4 regions of the Streptomyces sp. NBC_00878 genome follow, and region 2 is predicted to be linked to each of the others. Evidence: riboswitches for the same ligand, from Rfam matches in the RefSeq annotation. Region 2 holds a riboswitch; each other region holds the start of a gene.
The links. A riboswitch is a leader RNA that binds a small molecule or an ion and turns the genes downstream of it on or off. The one in region 2 is predicted to bind cyclic di-AMP.
Positions count from the first base shown of each region.

Region 1: it holds a riboswitch for cyclic di-AMP, as region 2 does, so the genes downstream of both, OHA11_RS17660 (transglycosylase family protein) here and OHA11_RS04565 (LysM peptidoglycan-binding domain-containing M23 family metallopeptidase) in region 2, are expected to answer to the same signal.
Region 3: it holds a riboswitch for cyclic di-AMP, as region 2 does, so the genes downstream of both, OHA11_RS21265 (M23 family metallopeptidase) here and OHA11_RS04565 (LysM peptidoglycan-binding domain-containing M23 family metallopeptidase) in region 2, are expected to answer to the same signal.
Region 4: it holds a riboswitch for cyclic di-AMP, as region 2 does, so the genes downstream of both, OHA11_RS17115 (C40 family peptidase) here and OHA11_RS04565 (LysM peptidoglycan-binding domain-containing M23 family metallopeptidase) in region 2, are expected to answer to the same signal.

Region 1 is NZ_JAPEOK010000001.1:4,238,181-4,243,329, reverse strand. It holds gene OHA11_RS17665 (transglycosylase family protein) at 199-1,134, shown strand; cyclic di-AMP (ydaO/yuaA leader) riboswitch at 1,408-1,578, shown strand; gene OHA11_RS17660 (transglycosylase family protein) at 1,583-2,290, shown strand; gene eno (phosphopyruvate hydratase) at 2,809-4,089, shown strand; gene OHA11_RS17650 (septum formation initiator family protein) at 4,287-4,763, shown strand; gene OHA11_RS17645 (DUF501 domain-containing protein) at 4,890-5,149, shown strand, end outside.
Region 2 is NZ_JAPEOK010000001.1:1,135,483-1,140,631, reverse strand. It holds gene OHA11_RS04570 (alpha-galactosidase) at 1-1,808, shown strand, start outside; cyclic di-AMP (ydaO/yuaA leader) riboswitch at 2,091-2,266, shown strand; gene OHA11_RS04565 (LysM peptidoglycan-binding domain-containing M23 family metallopeptidase) at 2,271-3,200, shown strand; gene OHA11_RS04560 (SGNH/GDSL hydrolase family protein) at 3,428-4,213, shown strand; gene OHA11_RS04555 (TetR/AcrR family transcriptional regulator) at 4,449-5,069, opposite strand; gene OHA11_RS04550 (Glu/Leu/Phe/Val dehydrogenase dimerization domain-containing protein) at 5,122-5,149, opposite strand, start outside.
Region 3 is NZ_JAPEOK010000001.1:5,023,774-5,028,922, forward strand. It holds gene OHA11_RS21260 (PrsW family intramembrane metalloprotease) at 1-114, shown strand, start outside; gene OHA11_RS21265 (M23 family metallopeptidase) at 196-1,233, opposite strand; cyclic di-AMP (ydaO/yuaA leader) riboswitch at 1,245-1,401, opposite strand; tRNA gene OHA11_RS21270 (tRNA-Met) at 1,805-1,878, opposite strand; gene OHA11_RS21275 (dihydrofolate reductase family protein) at 2,017-3,156, opposite strand; gene OHA11_RS21280 (MarR family winged helix-turn-helix transcriptional regulator) at 3,261-3,776, shown strand; gene ribA (GTP cyclohydrolase II) at 3,892-4,560, shown strand; gene OHA11_RS21290 (ABC transporter permease) at 4,652-5,149, opposite strand, start outside.
Region 4 is NZ_JAPEOK010000001.1:4,108,663-4,113,811, reverse strand. It holds gene OHA11_RS17125 (hypothetical protein) at 1-59, opposite strand, end outside; gene OHA11_RS17120 (C40 family peptidase) at 386-1,477, opposite strand; gene OHA11_RS17115 (C40 family peptidase) at 1,957-3,105, opposite strand; cyclic di-AMP (ydaO/yuaA leader) riboswitch at 3,112-3,283, opposite strand; gene OHA11_RS17110 (hypothetical protein) at 3,577-4,170, opposite strand; gene OHA11_RS17105 (hypothetical protein) at 4,167-5,149, opposite strand, start outside.

The sequences.
Region 1 (5,149 bases), 3.1 Mb from region 2:
TCGGCGGAACATGAGACTCCGTCAACTCTGTGATCTTCACGTTATCTGCGCTGCATCGACTTGTGACAAGAGTTCGACTGCCTATACGTTCACCCATCAATGCGGCCGGTCCCACCTGCCGCAGCAGTCACAAGCGCGCGGCCCCTCGCTGTGCGCGCGCTGTGCGCAGTCCTCTGCTGTCACGCGAAAGGCAACCGCATGCTCTCCGGGAACGGTCGTCACCGTCGCCCCCGTCAGGCTCCGGCTCTCCTCGTCGCGGCGGGCGTGACCGGATCGGCCATCGCGATCCCCCTGCTCGGCGCGACCGGCGCGAGCGCCGCCAGCGGTACGACCTGGGACGCGATCGCGGAGTGCGAGAGCGGCGGCTCGTGGAGCGCGAACTCCGGCAACGGCTACTACGGCGGCCTCCAGATGACCCAGGTGACGTGGGAGAAGCACGGCGGCCTCGACTACGCGCCGAGTGCCGACCAGGCCAGCCGCTCGCAGCAGATAGCCGTCGCCGAGAAGGTTCTCGCGGCCCAGGGCACGAGCGCCTGGGCGACCTGCGGCCTCGTCGCCGGTCTGACGCAGAACTCCGGCTCGGCCGACGTCGACACGGGTGCCACGGACGACTCCCCGACCCCGTCGAGCGGCTTGGGCATGGATGACGGCAACAACGGGACGAAGTCAGACACATCAGGTTCATCTGGTTCATCCGGGTCATCTGAGGCGCCCAAGGGGTCCGTGTCACCCAAGTCGTCCACGTCGCCCAGTACGACGAAAAGTGACGACTCGGACAAGTCGTCCCGCAGTGGCGATACTTCGGCCGACGCGAGCGAAAGCGCCGCGACGGACGGTTCCGGCTCCGGCCGCCACCGTGGCGACAGCGCCGACGAGGAGGCCCCCGACTCCGACGCGGGCGACTCTTCCGGTCGGCATGCCTCGCCCAGCGACAGCGAGTCGCGCGTCGCCGCCGAAGGCTCGTACACCGTGCGCTCCGGAGACAGTCTCTGGGGGATCGCCGACTCCCTCGGTATCGAGGGCGGATGGCGGGCGCTCTACGCCGAGAACAAGGAAGCCGTCGGCGACGACCCGGACTTCATCCTTCCCGGTCAGAGCCTCGACATCGACGCTGTGCCGGTAGCGGCCAAGTAGTGATCCGGGCGGCGGTCGGGGCCACGGCCCGGGCTGCCATCCGGGTCGCGGCCCGGACCGCGATCCAAGTGTGATCAAGGCGTCGAATCGGGCGAAAAACAGCGGCAGTTCGCGATGAATGTCCGGTTTCGTGAAAGTGAGAGATGGATCTCAACGACCGTGATCGTCTTTGAAATTCGGCGGATCGCGTGTCTACGGTCGTGACCGCTCGCCACTGGTGAGCCCCGACGGTCGCAACGCCGAATCCTGCCAACGGCCGTCCGGGAACAGTCGTCGCGTCAAGCGCCGTAGGCAGGAGCGGGGGACCCAAGGTAAGTGCCGGACCCGGTCGTTGAGGCCAGGTACGGCTTGGGGTTAAGCCGCGTGACAGCAGTGTCGCGCGGCCGGGCAACTCACTCGGCCCGAACCCGACAGCTCACCTCGCAGGCGTCGGTGAGGGGATCACTTCATGCTGTTTTCCGGCAAGGGCAAGCACCGCCGCCCGACCATTGCCAATCGGACTACCCGTTTCGCCGCGCTCGCCGGTGTCACCACCACCGCCGCCGTCGCCGTCCCGCTGATGGGCGCCACGGGAGCCTCCGCCGCCACCGCCTCCGAGTGGGACGCCGTCGCCCAGTGCGAGTCCGGCGGCGACTGGTCCATCAACACCGGCAACGGTTACTACGGCGGCCTGCAGTTCTCGGCCTCCACCTGGGCCGCGTACGGCGGCACGGCGTACGCCTCCTCCGCCGACCAGGCCTCCAAGTCCCAGCAGATAGCCGTCGCCGAGAAGGTCCTCGCGGGCCAGGGCAAGGGCGCCTGGCCGAGCTGTGGCGTGGGCCTGTCCGGCGCCTCGACCGGCGGTGCCCCGGCTCCCTCGGGCTCGGGCGACTCCGGCCAGAGCACCTCGCAGTCGCAGCCGAGCACCAAGTCCTCCGAGGAGCGCGCCTCGCGTTCCCAGGAGCGCCCGGCCGCGAAGCAGACCGTCAAGACCCCGACCGGCAAGAAGGTCAAGAAGGGCGACGGCGAGTACAAGGTCGTCAAGGGAGACACCCTCAGCGAGATCGCCGAGAAGAAGAACGTCAAGGGCGGCTGGCAGAAGCTGTACAAGCTGAACGACGACATCGTCGACGACGCCGACTTCATCTTCCCGGGCCAGCAGCTGCACCTCAGCTGACACCGCTGCCCTTCGGGCAGCCGCGCTCCGGCCGAGGCCTTGGCCGCTCAGCCTCGGCCGGATCTACGGTCGCTGGATCTCCGAACTCCGAACCCCCAACCTCCGGGTTCATATTCGGATTGCGGCTGAACCACAGCGCTCTCACATCCGTGTCCCCCATAGTGGAGGCCTCGTGAGGGCCGCCCCCGTCCCCCACGGGCTCCCCGCTCCGGTGCGTGTTCCCCCGTACGCACCGGGGCGGGGCTTTTTTCGTTCCCGCTCCCTTCCCGCTCCCTCTTCCCGCCCTCGCCTCCCGCCCTCTCTTCTCGTTCTCTTCCCTCTCGTCTCTCGTTCGCCTCTCGCCTCCTCGGTTTGTTCCGTTCGGAAACAATTTACTCTCGGTTCTGTCCAGGAGGCGGTCGAGGGCTGGCCGAACCCCGGCAGCCGGTTAGGCTCATGCCGCGGGGCCACCACAGGTCCGCACCCAACCGGGCCTTCGGCCCGGAACAGCTTGCGTCACATCCCAGAAGGAGATGCTCGTGCCGTCCATCGACGTCGTCGTAGCCCGGGAAATCCTGGACTCCCGAGGCAACCCCACGGTCGAGGTCGAGGTCGGCCTCGACGACGGCAGCACGGGTCGTGCCGCCGTTCCGTCCGGCGCCTCCACCGGTGCCTTCGAAGCTGTTGAGCTCCGCGACGGAGACCCCAACCGCTACCTCGGCAAGGGCGTCGAGAAGGCCGTCCTCGCCGTCATCGAGCAGCTCGGCCCGGAGCTCGTCGGCTACGACGCCACCGAGCAGCGCCTCATCGACCAGGCGATGATCGACCTGGACGCCACCGACAACAAGGCCTCGCTCGGCGCCAATGCCATCCTCGGCGTCTCCCTCGCCGTCGCCCACGCCGCGTCCGAGGCCTCCGACCTTCCCCTCTTCCGCTACCTGGGCGGACCGAACGCGCACCTGCTGCCGGTCCCGATGATGAACATCCTGAACGGCGGGTCGCACGCCGACTCCAACGTCGACATCCAGGAGTTCATGATCGCCCCGATCGGCGCGGAGTCCTTCTCCGAGGCCGTGCGCTGGGGCGCCGAGGTCTACCACACCCTCAAGAAGGTCCTGAAGAGCCGCAGCCTGTCCACCGGCCTCGGCGACGAGGGCGGCTTCGCCCCGAACCTCGGCTCCAACCGCGAGGCGCTGGACCTGATCCTCGAAGCGATCAAGGAGGCCGGTTACGTTCCCGGCCAGCAGGTCGCCCTCGCGCTCGACGTCGCCGCCTCCGAGTTCTACAAGGACGGCAAGTACCTCTTCGAGGGCAAGGAGCGCTCCGCCGCCGAGATGACGGAGTACTACGAGGAGCTCGTCGCGGACTACCCGCTCGTCTCCATCGAGGACCCGCTGTTCGAGGACGACTGGGCCGGCTGGAACGTCATCACGGAGCGGCTGGGCGACAAGGTCCAGATCGTCGGCGACGACCTCTTCGTCACCAACCCGGAGCGCCTGGCCCGTGGCATCGAGGAGGGCTCGGCGAACGCCCTGCTCGTCAAGGTCAACCAGATCGGCTCCCTGACGGAGACCCTGGACGCCGTCGAGATGGCCCAGCGCAACGGCTTCAAGTGCATGATGTCCCACCGCTCCGGCGAGACCGAGGACGTCACGATCGCCGACCTCGCCGTCGCGGTGAACTGCGGCCAGATCAAGACCGGCGCCCCGGCCCGCTCGGACCGCGTCGCCAAGTACAACCAGCTGCTGCGCATCGAGGAGATCCTCGACGACGCGGCGGTGTACGCGGGCCGTAGCGCGTTCCCGCGCTTCAAGGGCTGAGCCCTCGGGCTCCGTCTTCGTAGGAAGCGTCGTACGTACGTCCCCGTACTCGGTCCCGTACCGTGTGCGGGGACGTACGTACGTGATGGCGCGCCGGACATGACGGGCCCGACGCACGCGTCGGACTCGACGGACGCGTCGGACTTGATGGGCGGGCGCGATGGACTCGACGGGCTTGTACCGGGGAGGCGGGACAGATGGCCGTGAAGGACCGCGACCGGTTCTCCACCTCGACCAGGCTGCGGCTGCTCGGTGAGCAGACCGCCGCCCGTGTCTACCGCTCGCAGACCAAGCGCCAGGCCCGCCGCTCGCGCCTGACCGGCCGGGCGGCACTGCTCGCCCTGGTCCTGTGCTCGCTCGTGGTGGCCCTCGCCTATCCGATAAGGCAGTACGTCTCCCAGCGCGCCGAGGTCGCCGACCTTCAGCGGCAGCGGGAGCAGGCCCGCCAGCGGGTCGAGCAGTTGCGCGACCTCAAGGCGCGCTGGCAGGACGACGCGTACGCCGAGCAGCGCATCCGGGAGCGGCTGCACTATGTGATGCCGGGCGAGACCGGCTACATCGTGATCGGCCCCGACGCGGCGAAGAAGACGCGTACGGATCAGACGGCGGCCGACCGGGCCTGGTACGTCAACGTCTGGGACGGCGTCGACAAGGCAGACGCCGCCGAGGGCTGACGCACACGCGATCAACGCCTGATCAACCACTGATCGACCAGCGATCCACGACTGATCCACGACTGATCCGCCACTGATCCGCCACTGATCCACAAGTGAACTGACTAGAGAGACTTACGCACAGGCATGGAAACGCCCCCGCCGCCCACCCCGCGCACCGAGCCGACCGACGAGGACGTCGAGGCCTTCAAGCAGCAGCTCGGGCGGCCGCCGCGCGGGTTGCGCGCGATCGCGCACCGCTGTCCGTGCGGGCAGCCGGACGTCGTCGAGACGGCTCCGCGGCTGCCGGACGGGACCCCTTTCCCGACGACGTACTACTTGACGTGTCCGCGTGCGGCTTCCGCCATCGGCACGCTGGAGGCGAACGGCGTCATGAAGGAGATGAC
Region 2 (5,149 bases):
AATGGCGCTTCGAGGCGTCCGAGGCCGAGGGTGACGAGCTGCGGCTGCGGTTCTCCGACTCCGGGCTCGGGATCACGCTGCACTACCGCATGCGGGCCGGAACCGACGTCGTCGAGCGCTGGGTGACCCTCGCCAACGAAGGGCCCGTCCTGGAGGTGCTGCGCGCCGACTCGGCGGCCTGGACGCTGCCGCACCGCGACGGCTGGCGGCTGTCCCAGCTGCACGGCCGGTGGGCGGCCGAGTCCCGGCTCGTACGCTCCGAACTCACCTACGGTGAGAAGGTCATCGGCAGCCGGCGCGGGCACACCTCGCACCAGCACCTGCCCTGGGTCGCCCTGGATGTCGACGGAGCGGCCACCGAGGAGCGGGGCGAGGTCTACGGATGCGCCCTCGCCTGGTCGGGCACCTGGCGGATCGCCGTGGCCCAACTCCCGGACGCGCGCGTGCAGATCACCGGCGGGGCCGGGTACGACGAATCGGGGCTGCTGCGACTGGAACCGGGGGAGAGCTTCGTCACCCCCGTCTTCGCCGGACTGTGGAGCGACGGCGGATTCGGCGGGGCCAGCCGTGCCTGGCACGCCTACCAGCGCGCGCATGTGATCCCGGACGCGGACCGGCACCGGCCGGTGCTCTACAACTCCTGGGAGGCCACGGAGTTCGACATCTCCGAGGAGCAGCAGGGGGCGCTCGCGCGACGGGCCGCCGCGATGGGGGTCGAACTCTTCGTGGTCGACGACGGCTGGTTCGGGGCGCGCACCAGCGACCGGGCCGGGCTCGGCGACTGGACGCCCAACCCCGACCGCTTCCCGGCCGGCCTCAAGCCGCTCGCCGACGAGGTGCACGGGCTCGGGATGCAGTTCGGGATCTGGGTCGAGCCCGAGATGGTCAATCCGGACAGCGAGCTGTACCGCGCCCATCCCGACTGGGTGCAGTTCCAACCGGGACGAAAGCGGACGGAGCTACGCAATCAGCTCGTACTGAACCTCGCCCGGAAGGACGTTCAGGAGTACCTGTGGGAGCAGCTCGACGCGCTGCTCTCCAGCGCCCCGATCGACTACGTGAAGTGGGACTTCAACCGCTGCTTCACCGATGCGGGGTGGCCCGGAGAGGCCTACCCGCAGCGGCTCTGGGTGGACCACGTGCACGCGCTGTACGCCCTGTTGGACCGGCTGCGGGCGGCCCACCCGGGCGTCGCGTTCGAGTCGTGCTCGGGTGGTGGTGGCCGGATCGACCTCGGGATCATGGCGCGTACGGACCAGGTGTGGACCTCGGACAACACCGACCCGCTCGACCGGCTCGCCATCCAGCACGGCTTCAGTCAGGTGCACCCCGCGCGGGCCATGGCCGCCTGGGTCACCGACAGTCCGAACGTCCAGCTCAACGGGCGCGCCAGCTCGTTGCGCTTCCGCTTCGTGAGCGCGATGGCCGGAGTGCTGGGCGTCGGCGGCGACCTCACCCGGTGGGACGACGAGGAACTGGCCGAGGCGCGGACGTGGGTGGAGCTCTACAAGGAGATCCGGCCCGTTGTGCAGGGCGGGGACCTCCATCGGCTGCGCGCGCCCGAGGGCGGGCTGAGCGCCGTGCAGTACACGCGCGACGCGGACGTCGTCGTCCTCGTCTGGCTCCAGGCCCAGCACTACGGAGAGCCGGTCGCTCCGGTGCGGCTGCGTGGACTCGACCCGACAGTTGCGTACAAATGCCTCGAAACGGGTGAAGTTCACCGGGGTGCGGTGCTGTTGCATCACGGGTTGCGGACGGGGCTGCGTGGCGACCTCGATGCGGCAGTTTTCCGCTTGCGTCGCATGTGACTGTTGTGCCCGTAATAGGGCATTAATTCCAACTCGCTCTGGAATAAAGGTTCCTGGGGGCCGTTGCGTGAGCAGCGTCATATTCGTGACGGTCTGCTGTCGCCATGTTCACGTAATTCAGCCGTGTTTTCGGGGATTTAGTAAACGGCGAGATTCCTGATTTACGCAGGGTGACCGTCATTTCGGTCAAGGATCAAGAGAACGGGACACACAGGGAACCCCAAAGGTTGTTTCGGCGTCTTCATCTCGCTTACGTTCGCCTCCAATCCGGACGGACGCCCAATCCTGCCGCCGCCCGGAATCCGCACACTCACCCGTACACGGCAGGAGCGGGGGACCCACAGGTAGAACGCCTGTTCCGGTCTCCGGAACGGCTTGGGGTTAAGTCGTGCGCAATCACGGCCGGGCATCTCCAGCTCGCACCCGACAGCTCACCTCGCAGGCGCCGGAGAGGAATTCGTCATGCCCGCGAAGGGTAAGCACCGCCGTCCCAAGTCCCAGCGTTTCACCCGCTCCATAGCCGTCGCCGGAACCGGCGGCGCGGCGCTCGCCCTTCCGCTGCTCGGCGCGACCGGAGCGCATGCCGCGACTCCTCAGTCCGCAGCCGAGTCCGTGGCGAGTGTCTCGAATATCGCGAACAAGGCCGCGGAATCCGCGCCCGCCGCAGCCGACAAGAAGGCCGAGGCCAAGAAGGCCGCGACCAAGACGTACACCGTGCGTGCGGGCGACTCCCTTTCGGGGATCGCCGACGCGCAGAACGTCAGCGGCGGCTGGAAGAAGCTGTACGCGGACAACCGCAAGGCGATCGGCGGTAACCCGGCGCTCATCCACCCGGGCCTGAAGCTGACGATCGGCGAGGCCGCCGCCTCGAACTCCGGCTCCGGCGCGTCCAAGGCGACCCAGTCGTCCGCGAAGAAGGCTGCCGCCCCGAAGGCCAAGGCCCCCACGGCTGAGGCCGCCAAGGCCGCGGACGCCGCCAGTGCCGCCGGCTTCAGCCTCCCGGTCGCGGGCGCCACCGTCGGCACCCCGTACAAGATGTCGGGCAGCATGTGGTCCAGCGGGTACCACACGGGCGTCGACTTCGTGGTTCCGACCGGTACTTCGCTCAAGTCCGTCGGTGCGGGCACGGTCGTCTCCGCCGGCTGGGGCGGCGCGTACGGCAACCAGGTCGTCATCAAGCTCGACGACGGCTACTATGCCCAGTACGCCCACCTGTCCTCCCTCGGTGTCTCGGCCGGACAGACCGTGACCGGGGGCCAGGAGATCGGCCTCTCCGGTGCGACGGGCAACGTCACCGGCCCGCACCTGCACTTCGAGATCCGCACCACCCCGGACTACGGCTCGGACGTGGACCCGCTGGCGTACCTGCGTGGCAAGGGCGTCTCCATCTGACCCGACGCCGGGCTCGCCCCGCAGGGGCGTACCACTCCGCTCGTCTCCGAAGGCCGGACCCTGTGATCCCCGGGGGCCGGCCTTCGGTGCCTTATTCCGGGTTGACCGATCCTTTACGCGTGGCTTATGTCACCGCCCGTCAACCCTTTCCTACGGTCGCGTAGCTCACACTTGAAGGTGAATCATGGGTCGATGTGGCAGACGATTCGAAGAATGACAACAGATCAGTGATCGGGTCGTACGTGGCGGTGGGGGACAGCTTCACCGAGGGCGTCGGCGACCCCGGTCCGGACGGGGAGTTCGTCGGCTGGGCCGACCGGTTCGCGATGCTTCTCGCGGACCGACAACCCGAGGGCGACTTCGACTACTCCAACCTCGCGGTCCGCGGGAGACTTCTCGACCAGATCGTCGAGGACCAGTTGACGCGCGCCAAGGAACTCGCGCCGGACCTGGTCTCTTTCTGCGCGGGCGGCAACGACATCATCCGGCTGGGCACCGACCCCGACGAGGTCGCGGAGCGCTATGAGCGCGCTGTCGCGGACCTCACGTCGGTCGTCGGCACGGTCCTGGTGGCCACCGGCTTCGACACCCGTGGCGTACCCGTGCTCAAGCACATGCGCGGCAAGATCGCCACGTACAACCTCCATCTCCGGGCCATCGCCGACCGGTACGGCTGTCCCGTGCTCGACCTGTGGTCCCTCAAGACCATCCAGGACCGGCGGGCCTGGGACGGCGACCGGCTTCATCTGTCGCCCGAGGGGCACACCCGGGTCGCCCTGCGCGCCGGCCAGGTCCTCGGCCTGGAGGTCCCCGCGGACCCCGACCAGGCATGGCCGCCGCTGCCGCCCCGCGGCACCCTGGAGATGCGGCGGGACAACATCCACTGGGCGCGCGAATACCTGGTGCCGTGGATCGGGCGACGACTGCGCGGGGAGTCCTCCGGGGACCGCGTGGTGGCGAAGGGGAGCCTGTCACCCGACGACATCAAGATGCGGATCGAGTCGGTGGCTTGAAGGCCCGGCGGACTGGCTCTGCCAGGGCCTGAAGGCCGCTGGGAGGGTGCAGGGTGCGGCTGGTGGCCCGAACTGTCGGCATGGGGGCGGTTCTTCGCCCGGTGGACGTCGAGGAGGCCCGGCTGTCCCTCGGTGGGTGATGTCGAGGAGCCCCGTCGGCTTTCAGCCGGTGGACGTCGACCAGGCCCGCCGTCCGTCACTCGCTCGCGAACCGGGGGTACGTCGGCACGCGGCCTCAGGCGCTCGGAGTCGTCAACGCCTCGCGCGCCAGCCCCAGTTCCCGGGCCAGCGCCTCGTCCACCCACTCCTGGGTGCGGGTGCGTGAGACCGCGCCCGGGTACGCCGTCATCTGGACCGCGAGCCCGTCCAGCAGGGCGGTGAGGCGCAGCGCCGTACTCGTGGGGTCCGGGCAGTGGAACTCGCCGGCCGCCACACCATCCGCGATGACCTCCGTGATCGCCGCCTTCCACTGCAGGTCGAGGTCACGGGTGACGTCCCGCAGCGCCGGCTCGCGCAGCGCGACCGCCCAGCCCTCGATCCACAGCCGCCAGCCCTTGGCCTGCCCGGTCGGCGCGTACCAGCGGACCGCCGCCCGCAGCCGGCGCAGCGCGGTCGTCCGGCGGCCGAGCAGCTTGCGCAGGCGGGCGAGGTCGTCCTCGGCCGCGTACGTGAACGCGGCGGCGACCAGTTTCTCCTTCGTCGAGAAGTGGTAGAGCACCAGGGCGTTGCTCACCCCGAGCGCGGTCGCCACATCGGCGATCCGCACCGCGGACACCCCGCGCTCCTCGATCTGCTGGATGGCGGCCCGCAGCAGTTCCTCACGCCGCTCCGCCACGCTCAACCGCACTCTTGCCACCGGGCAACCCTATGCGGTCTCCCTGGAGTGCACCGGTGGAGGGGCGGCGGCGTCAGCGGTACCAGCCGAACCGCTCCGCG
Region 3 (5,149 bases), 3.9 Mb from region 2:
CACGCGACGGCTCCGGCACCAAGGGCACCCCAATGGCCGGGCTACGGATCCCCGTACACGAACCCGCACCCGGCACAGACGCCGTACCCCGCATACAACCCGTACCGCTCGTGACCCGAGGCAATCAAGGCACCCGGCACCCCAGACACCACGTCCCGGGCACCCAAAGCGCCCAAGACGACCCGGTCGTCGGTGTTACGGAGTGAGCCCCTTGCCCCGCAGCCAAGCCATCGGGTCGATGTCGCCGCCACCAGGGGTGTGGACCTCAAGGTGGAGGTGCGCCCCGGTGACGTTGCCGGTCGCGCCCACGCGGCCGATGACGTCGCCCGTGTTGACCTTCTGCCCCACGCTGACGTTGATCGACGACTGGTGGGCGAACCACAGCTCCGTACCGTCGTCGAGGGTGAGGACCGTGCGGTAGCCGTACGACCCGTTCCACCCGGCCTCGGTGATCGTGCCGCTGTGGACCGCCTTGATCGGCGTACCGGTGGGAGCGGCGAAGTCCAGACCCGTGTGGTACCCGGAGGACCACAGCGCACCGGACTGCCCGAAGGTCGAGGTGATCGTGTACGAGGAGGTCGGCAGCGTGTACTGCTTGGCGAGCTCGGCGAGGCGCGCGGCCTCGGCCTTCTCCTTGGCCTCCTCGTCCGCCTTCTTCTTGGCGGCGGCGACCTTGGCCTCGGCGGCGTCCCGCTCCTTGGCGGCCTGGTCGGCGGCCTTCTTCGCGGCGGCGGCCTCGGCGGCCCGCTGGGCCTCGCGGTCCACCTGGTCCTGCTGCCGCTCGGCCTGGAGCATGATGCGGGCGCGCAGCGCCTCGCCCGCGTCCGAGTTGCCCTGCTCAGCGTCGGCGGTGGTGAGGCCGACGGAGGTGATCGGCGTGCTGGAGCCCTCGGGGGTGTCGTCGTCCGTGAACGGCGAGCCCACATTGGGCAGGTCGGGCATCGAGATCGACACCGGCGGCTTGCCGGTCTGCGCGGAGGCCATGCCACCCGCGCCGACGGCGGCTATGACACCGACGCCGAGAACGGTCGAGCTACGGGCGAGTCCTCCGCCGCGCTGCTTGGAGACGCGGTGCCGGCCGCGGACGGGAAGGACGGTCTCCGCGCTGGGATTCCAGACCTCCCACGTCTCCTCGTCCTGGCGGACGCCGTAGCCGAAGGTGTCGGGCTTCTTCTCACCCGACGACTCACTCGGCGCGAACGAGGTGGTGGGGGCAGGCCGGTTGGACGCCACGTAGGCGCACTCCTTTCCTTCCTTCTCGCCTACCGGGTTAGCTGACGGGTTCGGAGCAGGAAGGTCTCCTACGCGCGTCAACCGCGGTGTGTTCCACCGCGAAAGACACGCGATTCACCCCAAGTGGTGGTTCCCCGGTTCCCTTGCGGAATTCGGCGCGTGCGCACGGCGCCGACTCTAGTGACGGCAGGGACGACCGCGCTGCGTTATCGAACGTTAATGGACCCCGGTACCGGATTCCAAGCTGTTCCTGATGATCGTTACGACCTCCGGCCTGGACTTACGGGTGATGAGCGGGCCAAAACGGGCGAGTTGATCGTCATTCAGGCATGGGGGCTTTGTTGATGGTGCGTCAGTTGTTATGCGGAGGGACGCCGTTCGACTACCACCAGTGACAGAGCCTGAAAAGAGCGACGCATCTCACGATGGCCGCGGTCGCCACGACTCCCGACCTGTCCAGGCTTCCGAGAGCAGGAGTAGCGGGCGGCCGACGGGAGTTGGGCGAGTGAAAACACCTGGGGAAACGTCCAGGGCCGGAATCCTGAATCGGATTCCGGCCCTGGGCCTTCAGTAGCGGGGACAGGATTTGAACCTGCGACCTCTGGGTTATGAGCCCAGCGAGCTACCGAGCTGCTCCACCCCGCGTCGTTAAGACCACTGTACGCCATCCGCGGGACCCGAAGCACACGCATTGATGTCGACCGCGCTTCATCGGAGGTTTGACATGAAACGTGCCGATCACCGCACCGGCCAACCGAGATGGCGGCGCGCCGGTCGTACGCGTCAACCGAGATGCCGGTTGGGCGACTTCGCGTCGGCCTCGTACTCGGGGAGCACCAGGACATCGGCACCGGCCGCGGCCAGCAGCCCGCTCCCGTCCGCGCCGGTCACGAAGGTGTCCGGCTCCCGCCACGCGGTCACGACCCTGCGTACGCCCGCGTCGAGGATCAGCCGGGCGCAGGGCGCGGGCCGTGACGACCGGCGGGCGCACGGCTCCAGGCTGCTGTAGACCGTGGCGGTCGTGAGACGCGGATCACCCGGCTCGACCTTGGCGAGCGCGGCCTCCTCGGCGTGCGACACGGGGTCGGACTCGCGGGAGTACCCGCGGGCCAGCTCCGTACCGTCGGCCGCGACGACGACCGCGCCGACGCTGAACGCGGTCCGCGAGGGCGGGCACTGGGCGGCCAGTTCGCAGGCGAGGGCCAGCCACCGGTGGTCGGCGGCGGAGGGTACGTTCCCGGTGCCGGGCGCGGTGGGGACGTACCGCATGAGGACGACGTCGCCCACGGGCCGTGTCTCGGTCAGCCGCATCCGGTTGCGGGGGCCGCCCGGATAGTCGCCGGGCCCGAACAGCCGTGGCGCGTCCGGCTCGCCCACGACGAGGGGGGCGACCGCGAGTTGAAGTTCGTCGGCGAGGCCCTGCCGGAGGAGCTGGGTGTGGACGCGACCGCCGCCCTCGACCATGAGCCGCCGTACGCCGCGTACGTCGTGGAGGTGGGTGAGTACGGCCCGCCAGTCGACGTCCGGGCCCACGGGGACGATGTCGACGCCCAGCCCGCGCAGCGCTTCGGCGGCCGTCACCGCCCCCTTGTCGGACGTATAGACGATCTTCTCGCCGCCCGTGGACCAGAAGTTGGCGTCGGGGTCGAGGTCGCCGCTGCCGCTGACGGTGACCTTCAGCGGGTACTCCGGCCGGCCGGCGGCGACCCGGGCCGCGCGCCGCTCGGCGGAGTTGACGAGGAGCCGGGGGTTGTCGGCGCGCAGGGTGCCCGCGCCGACGAGGATCGCGTCGGACTCGGCCCGTACCTCGTCGACCCGGTCGAAGTCGGCCGGTCCGGAGAGCAGCAGCCGATCGGGGCCGGTGTCGTCCAGGCAGCCGTCGAGGGAGACGGCGGCGGACAACAGGACGTAGGGGTGAGGCATTGACGCGCTCTCTTTCAGGGGCGGAGCCTGGGCTTGTCCGGGGTCAGGGGGAGGGTTCAGGGGCCGGTCTTGGTTCAAGTTTGAAACAAAACTACACTGGGGGTATGACGACCCGCTGGCTCACCCCCGAGGAGCAGCGCGCCTGGCGCGCCTACATCGCCGCCTCCCATCTTCTGGAGGACGCGATCGACCGGCAGCTCCAGCAGGAGGCCGGCATGCCACACCTGTACTACTCCATCCTGGCCAACCTCTCCGAGGCCCCGGACCGCAGCCTGCGTATGACCGACCTCGCCGAACGGACGAAGATCACCCGCAGCCGGCTGACGTACGCGGTGACCCGGCTGGAGAAGGACGGGGCGGTACGCCGTGAAGGATGCCGCACGGACAAACGGGGCAGCATCGCGGTCCTCACGGACGAGGGGATGGCCGTCCTGGAGCGCACGGCGCCCGGCCATGCCGAAACGGTCCGCGCGGCGATCTTCGACAAGCTCACCCCCGAGCAGGTGAGCCAGCTGGAGGAGATCTGCACGGGGATCGCGCGGGGCCTGGAGGGAGATGACCCGCAGGCGGCGCCGGACGACGTCCCGTGGCGCCGCCGCTCGTCCACACCCTGCACATAAACCTCAGCACAACCGCTCCCAAGCATTGCTTCAACTTTAAAGCATGGGGTAAGGTCTCGCTCCGAGGAGCTGCTTCAAATCTGAAGCAGTTGAGAGATCGGACCGGGAGAACCGCATGCCCGACTACCCCGCCGCCACCCAGCGCTCGCGCGTCCGGGTGCCGCTGCGTTTCCACGACGGCTACAGCGTCGACGCCGAACTGGTCACCTTCCACGGCCTGACCGACGGCCTGGAACACGTGGCGATGGTCCTCGGCACCCCTTCGGCCTCGGCGCCCCCTCTCGTCCGCCTCCACTCCGAGTGCCTGACGGGCGACGCCTTCGGCTCGTCCCGCTGCGACTGCGGCCCCCAGCTCCGCGAGGCCGTCGAGCAGATCGCCACCCGGGGCGGCGTACTCCTCTACCTCCGCCAGGAGGGCCGGGGCATAGGCCTCTACAACAAGCTCGACGCGTACGCCCTCCAGGACCAGGGCCTCGACACGTACGCCGCGAACACGGCCCTGGGCCTCCCGGAGGACGCCCGCGACTACACGGCGGCGGCCCAGATGCTGACAGCCCTCGGCATCACGGAACTGGACCTGCTCTCGAACAACCCGGACAAGGCGAACCAGCTCCGGGACCTCGGCATCACGGTCGGCCGCCGCGTCCCGACGGGCGTCTTCACGACGGCCCACAACGTCCGCTACCTCCGGGCGAAGGTCTTGCAGACCCAGCACACACTGCGGCTCCCGGACCTGACGGAACCGACGGAACTGGCCGGTCTGGCAGAACTGACGGCGGGCTGACGCCTGCTTGTGCTGGTCGCGAAAAGGCGGCGTACGCCGACACGGTGTCGACGTACGCCGCGCTCGCGCTGGGAACGCTCGCTCAAGTCGCCTACTTCGGGTCGCGGTTGAACGAGGCCTTCGACCAGAAGTAGCCCAGCACGGTCAGCGCCAGGGACCAGGCGATCGCGAGCCAGCCGTTGTGGCCGATCTCGGTGCCGAGCAGCAGGCCTCGCAGGGTCTCGATGGCCGGGGTGAACGGCTGGTACTCGGCGATCGGCTGGAACCAGCCCGGCATCGCGTCGACCGGGACGAAGGTGCTGGAGATGAGCGGCAGGAAGACCAGCGGCAGCGCGTTGTTGCTGGCCGCCTCGGCGTTCGGGCTGATCAAGCCCATCCCGACCGCGATCCAGGTGAGCGCCAGGGCGAACATCGCGAGCAGCCCGAACGCCGCGACCCACTCCAGGGCGGTGGCATCCGTGGACCGGAACCCGATGGCCACCCCGACGGCCCCGACGAGGACCACGCTCATCACACACTGCAGCACGCTGCCGACGACGTGCCCTATGAGCACCGACCCGCGGTGGATCGCCATCGTGCGGAAGCGGGC
Region 4 (5,149 bases), 3.0 Mb from region 2:
TCGGGCCAGCCGCTGATGTGCGCGGGCGGCGGCGGAGGTGGCAGCGTGGGGCCGGGCATCGAATCCTTCTGGAGGGCGACGGCGAACCAGGCGGAACGGTACGGAGGAGCGGAGCTGTGTGGAAGCAACGGGACGGACGAACGGGACGGACGAACGGGACGGACGAACGGGGTGGACGAACGGGGTGGAGCGGATCGTGACCGTGTGGTGCGGCATGTCGAACCGTGCCGCGTCGACGCTACCCCGCCGCAGTACCCATGCGATGTCCATCCAAGCCGGACCGACGCCCGAACGGCTTGAACTCCCCCGTTCCCTACCGTCGCCGTTCCCTGCCGTTCTCCTCCCTTGTCGGCCCGCCCGTCTTCTCCCTCGTCGGCCCGGCCGCTCACGCCACGCGCGTAGCCCCCGCGAACGGCATCTCGTCGATCGGTGCCACCCGTACCGGTGCCGCGGAGTTGGGCGCGTGGATCATCTGCCCGTTGCCGATGTACAGGCCCACATGGCTGATGCCCGAGTAGAAGAACACCAGGTCTCCGGGCCGGAGTTCGGACCGTGAGACGCGCTCGCCCGCGTTGATCTGGGCGTACGTCGTGCGGGGCAGCGAGATGCCCGCTTCACGGTACGCGGCCTGCATCAGGCCCGAGCAGTCGAAGGCGTCCGGGCCCGTGGCACCCCACACATACGGGCTGCCGAGTTTCCCGTACGCATACGAAATCGCGCTCGCGGCGCGGGAGTTCGGAGCGGCGGTCGACGGGCCGTTGCTGCCTGTGCCGCCCATGCCGCCCGTGGCGCCCAGTTCGCGCGGTTCGGCAGCGGAACGTGAGGCGCGGGCGGTGTCCGCGTCGTCGGCGCCGATGCGTGCCCGGTCCGCGTCCGACAGCCGTGACAGCAGATCCCGGGCCTCTCCCAGTTTCCCGGTGACGGTCCGCTTGTTCCGCTTCAACTCCGCCTGCCGCGCCTGGAGGGAGGTGAGCTCGACGTGTGCGGCCCCGCGCAACTGCTCGATCTCGCGCAGCTGTTCGCGTACCCGCGACACCGCCGAGGCCTGCCTGCCGCCCGCCCGCTCGGCGAACGCGGCCCCGTCCAGGTACTGATCGGGATCCGAGGAGAGCATGAGCCGCAGCGCGGGGTCGACGCCGCCGTCCCGGTACTGCGCGGTGGCCAGCGAACCGAGCGCGTCCCGCTCCGAGTTGAGCCGATCCGTCCTGCGCGCGGCCTCGTCCTGCAGCGTGTTCAGCCGGCCCCGCGTCTTCGTCGACCTCTCCTTCGCCCCGTTGTACTTCTCGGTGGCGACCTCCGCCTCCTGGTACAACTTGTCGACCTTCGCCCTGACCTGAGCGGCTGTCAGTTCCGGCGCGGCGGTCCCCGTCCCCTCGAACCCGGTCGCGCTCGCCGCGCCCGCGAGCGCGATGGTGAAGGCGGTGCGGGCCGTACTGCCGCCGATTGAGCGCTGTCTGGGCTTGCGGTGCGCTGCCACGTGCGATCCACGTCCTTCCGTACGGCCGCCCGGGCGTTGGTGCGTCCGCGGCGGCGGCCCTCAGGGGCCGGTTGCACGTCCGGCGGCGGCCCGCACAGGGGAGCGGGCCGCCGCCGGACCTTTCTCGGCGGTGGTGTCCGGATGCCGCCCCTGGCCCGGGCGGCGGTGGGAAAGTCCGGTCACCTGGGGAAGGACGCTAAACCTGGGACCGTGGCCCGGGTAACGGCATGTACGGAAGTGGTGCGATTCGGGCACGAGCTGACCGGGTACGACCGCGATCCGGGCCCGGCGCCGCCGACTTGACGTGGTGGGCTGACCGATGCGCGAGTTGTGGGGGAGCGGGCGAGCGGCTGGTGCTATGGGCTCCGCCGGGATGGGGCGCGTGGGCTGCCCGAGGCTGAGAGGGACACGCGCGTGTCCCTCTCAGCCTCGGGCAGCCCCAATTCCGGTCAGTGCGAAACAGGACTACGAAAAGCCCCTCATGCCGGGCGTACCACGCTGTGGATCGGCATGTAGTAGATCGACTCCTCGCGGACGTACGCCCCGGGCTTCGGCGCGTGGATCATCATGCCGTCGCCGATGTAGATGCCGACGTGGCTGATGTCGTCGTAGAAGAAGACCAGGTCACCGGGCTGGGCGCTGTTCAAGGAGACCGTCGTGCCCGCGTTGACCTGGTCCCAGGTGGTACGCGGGAGCGTGACGCCGGCGGCCTTCCAGGCGGCCTGGGTGAGGCCGGAGCAGTCGTACGACTCGGGGCCGCTCGCGCCCCACACGTACGGCTTGCCGATCTGGGCGCGGGCGAAGGCGAGCGCCTTGTCGGCCTTGGCCGTGGAGGTGGAAGTGGAGGTGGACGAGCCGGAGCCCGAGGTGCCCGAGGAGGTCCCGGTGTTCTGCGTCGCCGCCTCCTGGCGCCGCCGCTCCGCTTCGGCCGCCTGCTGCCGCGCCAGCTCGTCCGCCTTGCGCTGGGCCTCTTCCTGCTTCTGCCGCTCGATCGCGGCGAGCCGCGCCTTCTCCTCGGCGGTCAGCTTCGAGAGCAGGTCGCGCGCCTCGGCGAGCTTCCGCTGGACGTCCGCCTTGGACGTCTTCAGCGTGCTCTGCGTCGCGGTGAGCGTCTCCAGGCTCTCGGACGCCTCCTGCCGCTTCTCCGCCGTCGCGGCCTGCTGCGTGACGTAGTCGTCGACGGACTGCTTCTGGCGGCTGGTCAGCCGGTCCATCAGGTGGGTCTGGTCGAAGTAGTCCTGCGGGTTGTCCGCGAGGAGGAGGGAGGCGGTGTCGGGGGCGGCGGCTCCCGTGCGGTACTGCGCGGCGGCGAACGTACCGAGTTCCTCGCGCGCGTCGTTCAGTTTCTCCGTGCGCCGCGCCACATCGTCGAGCAGGGTGTCGACGCGCTTCTTCTGCTTGGTGGTCTTCTCCTTGGCCGCGTTGTACTTCTCGCTGGCCGTCTCTGCCTGGCGGTAGAGGTCGCCGACCTTTTTCTCGACTTCCTCAAGGCTCGGCTTGGGCTCCTCGGCGGGCGACGCGTTCGCCGTCTGGGAGAGGAGAGCCACCGAGGTCAGAGCCGCGGTGGCGAGGGCCGGAGTCCGTATGCCCATGGGGCTGAGGGGCCGGGACCTGCGGTGTGGCGCCACGAGGGCGTCTCCTTCCGTCATCCGCCTACCGAGTTAGCTGTCGGGTTCGGGCTGGTGCTTCGGAAGGTTTGCCCTACGGTCCGGTTCCCGGATGGGAGTTGGACCGATTCACCCCAAGGTCGGTGGGTCCTCGGCTCCGGCGGCCACAAGGGCGTACCGGACTCGGCGGAGGCCGCTCGGCCCGGCGATGTTCGCCGGTGCGGGTCGTGCGGCCTACAGGAAATTTAGCTAATTCGTGTGGCCCCTGTGAAGTTTGATGTGCGATATGCCCGATACATTTTCGTGACCTTGACCTTGGGCCTCGCTCTCCGAGGTCAATCCGGAATGATCTGCGATGAGTTGTCCGGAGTGGCGGCGTCCGACTGGTCGGGGGCGCCGGCTTCCAGCAGTCACGGTCAGGTGCCGTGGGGCAGAGGAAGCCATCCGCGGCCGGCCGGTCACATGATCAATATGTGGCCGGCCGCAGCGGGCTCACAGGCGGCTCCCGCGCTGGGTGTAGGCGGCGGCGCCGACGACTGTCAGGAGGACGGCCACCGTGGTGGAGGTGACGGTGCCGGGGTCCTGGACCATCCAGGTCAGTGCCTGCCCGATGACCGATTCCCTGGGGCCCACCGCCAGCATGAGCATGGCCCAGCCGATGGGGAGGACCCAGGCCGCGTGGGCACCGACGAGCACCGCGCCCAGGGCGGTCAGGGCCGTGAGTGCCAGGACGGCCTGTACGACGGTGCCGTAGGCCACGGCGTGGGACTGCTGCCCGGCGATCCGGTGGACGACGACGAGCAGACCGAGCAGGACTCCGCCGAGCAGCAACAGGTGGACGGCGCGGATCAGCCGCCAGGGGGCGGGCGTGCCGCGTTCCAGTTCCTCGTCCGGGCCGGCGAGCGTGCGGGCGGTGGGGGCGATGCCCAGCACGACGGCGATCAGGCCGAGCCTATGGGTTATGGCCGGGTCGTCCGGCAGGTATGCGGCCCAGGTGAGTGCGGCCGCGGCCAGAAAGACCAGTACGGTCGCCGGAACCGCCCGGCAGCGCAGGTGCAGCACGATGCCGTGCAGGCCCGGGGTCATCGGCCCGCTCCCTGACCCATGACGACGGCCAGCGGGTCCCCGCAGGTCAGTGCGGCCTTCCGGCCGTCCCCTATCCGCTGGTAGCGCTCCTTGGCAGGCAGCGCGCGCAGCGTGTCGTAGGCCTCGCGGGCGACAGGGCTCAGCTCGTCGGTGGGGGTGGCCAGGAGCAGGGCGGCCATCGCATCGGAGGCGTCCTGCGCGCGGGTCCACTCCCTGCCGGTCCCGTCCTCCTCGTCGGAGAAGCAGTCCTCGTCGAAAACGGCTCCGGAGGCCACGGTGTCGAGGACCGAGGCCGGTTTCCATCTGATGCCGCCTTCCTGTGTCCGGTACGGGAGTTGGACACGGACCGTACCGAGATCCTTGGCGTCGGCAGGCTTGCCGTCGTCGAGCATCCAGCTCACCGTGTCCTCCTCCACCCGCGTCGGGCCACCGGGCACCTTGGCGAAGGCGTCGAGCACCTTCTGGGCGGGAGCTGTGAGATCGGGCAATGTGCGGGTGTGCACCTTGGTGACACAGATCCGGCCGTTGCTCGGCGCGCAGACCATGGCGGTGGCCTGCTGGTCGGGGACGACCGCGCCCGATGGCGCCAGCAGGGTTCCGAGGGCCACCCCGGCCACGGCGGGCGTCAGGGCCAGCACCCGGGCACGCGCGGTGGCCGCGACGGCCAGCAGCACACCGGTGACAGCGACGGCGGCGAACCAGATGCCCTGGGCCGCGGACAGCGAGGGCAGCACCCGGTGGAAGTCGTCCGTCACCGGCAGCATCGGCAGCACGGTGTCCACCAGACGGTTGGCCGGCCGGCTGTCCTGGCTCACCGACAGAATCAGGAAGAGCACCACCGCGCCCAGCGGCGCCACGACCGGCGCGGACGCCATCCGCCCGACACCCAACCCGAGCAGGGTGACGGCGATGGCGGCCAGCAGTCCCACCGCAAGGCCCGCAGGCTGAAGGCCGTCACCGTAGGCCGCGTGCCGGGAGA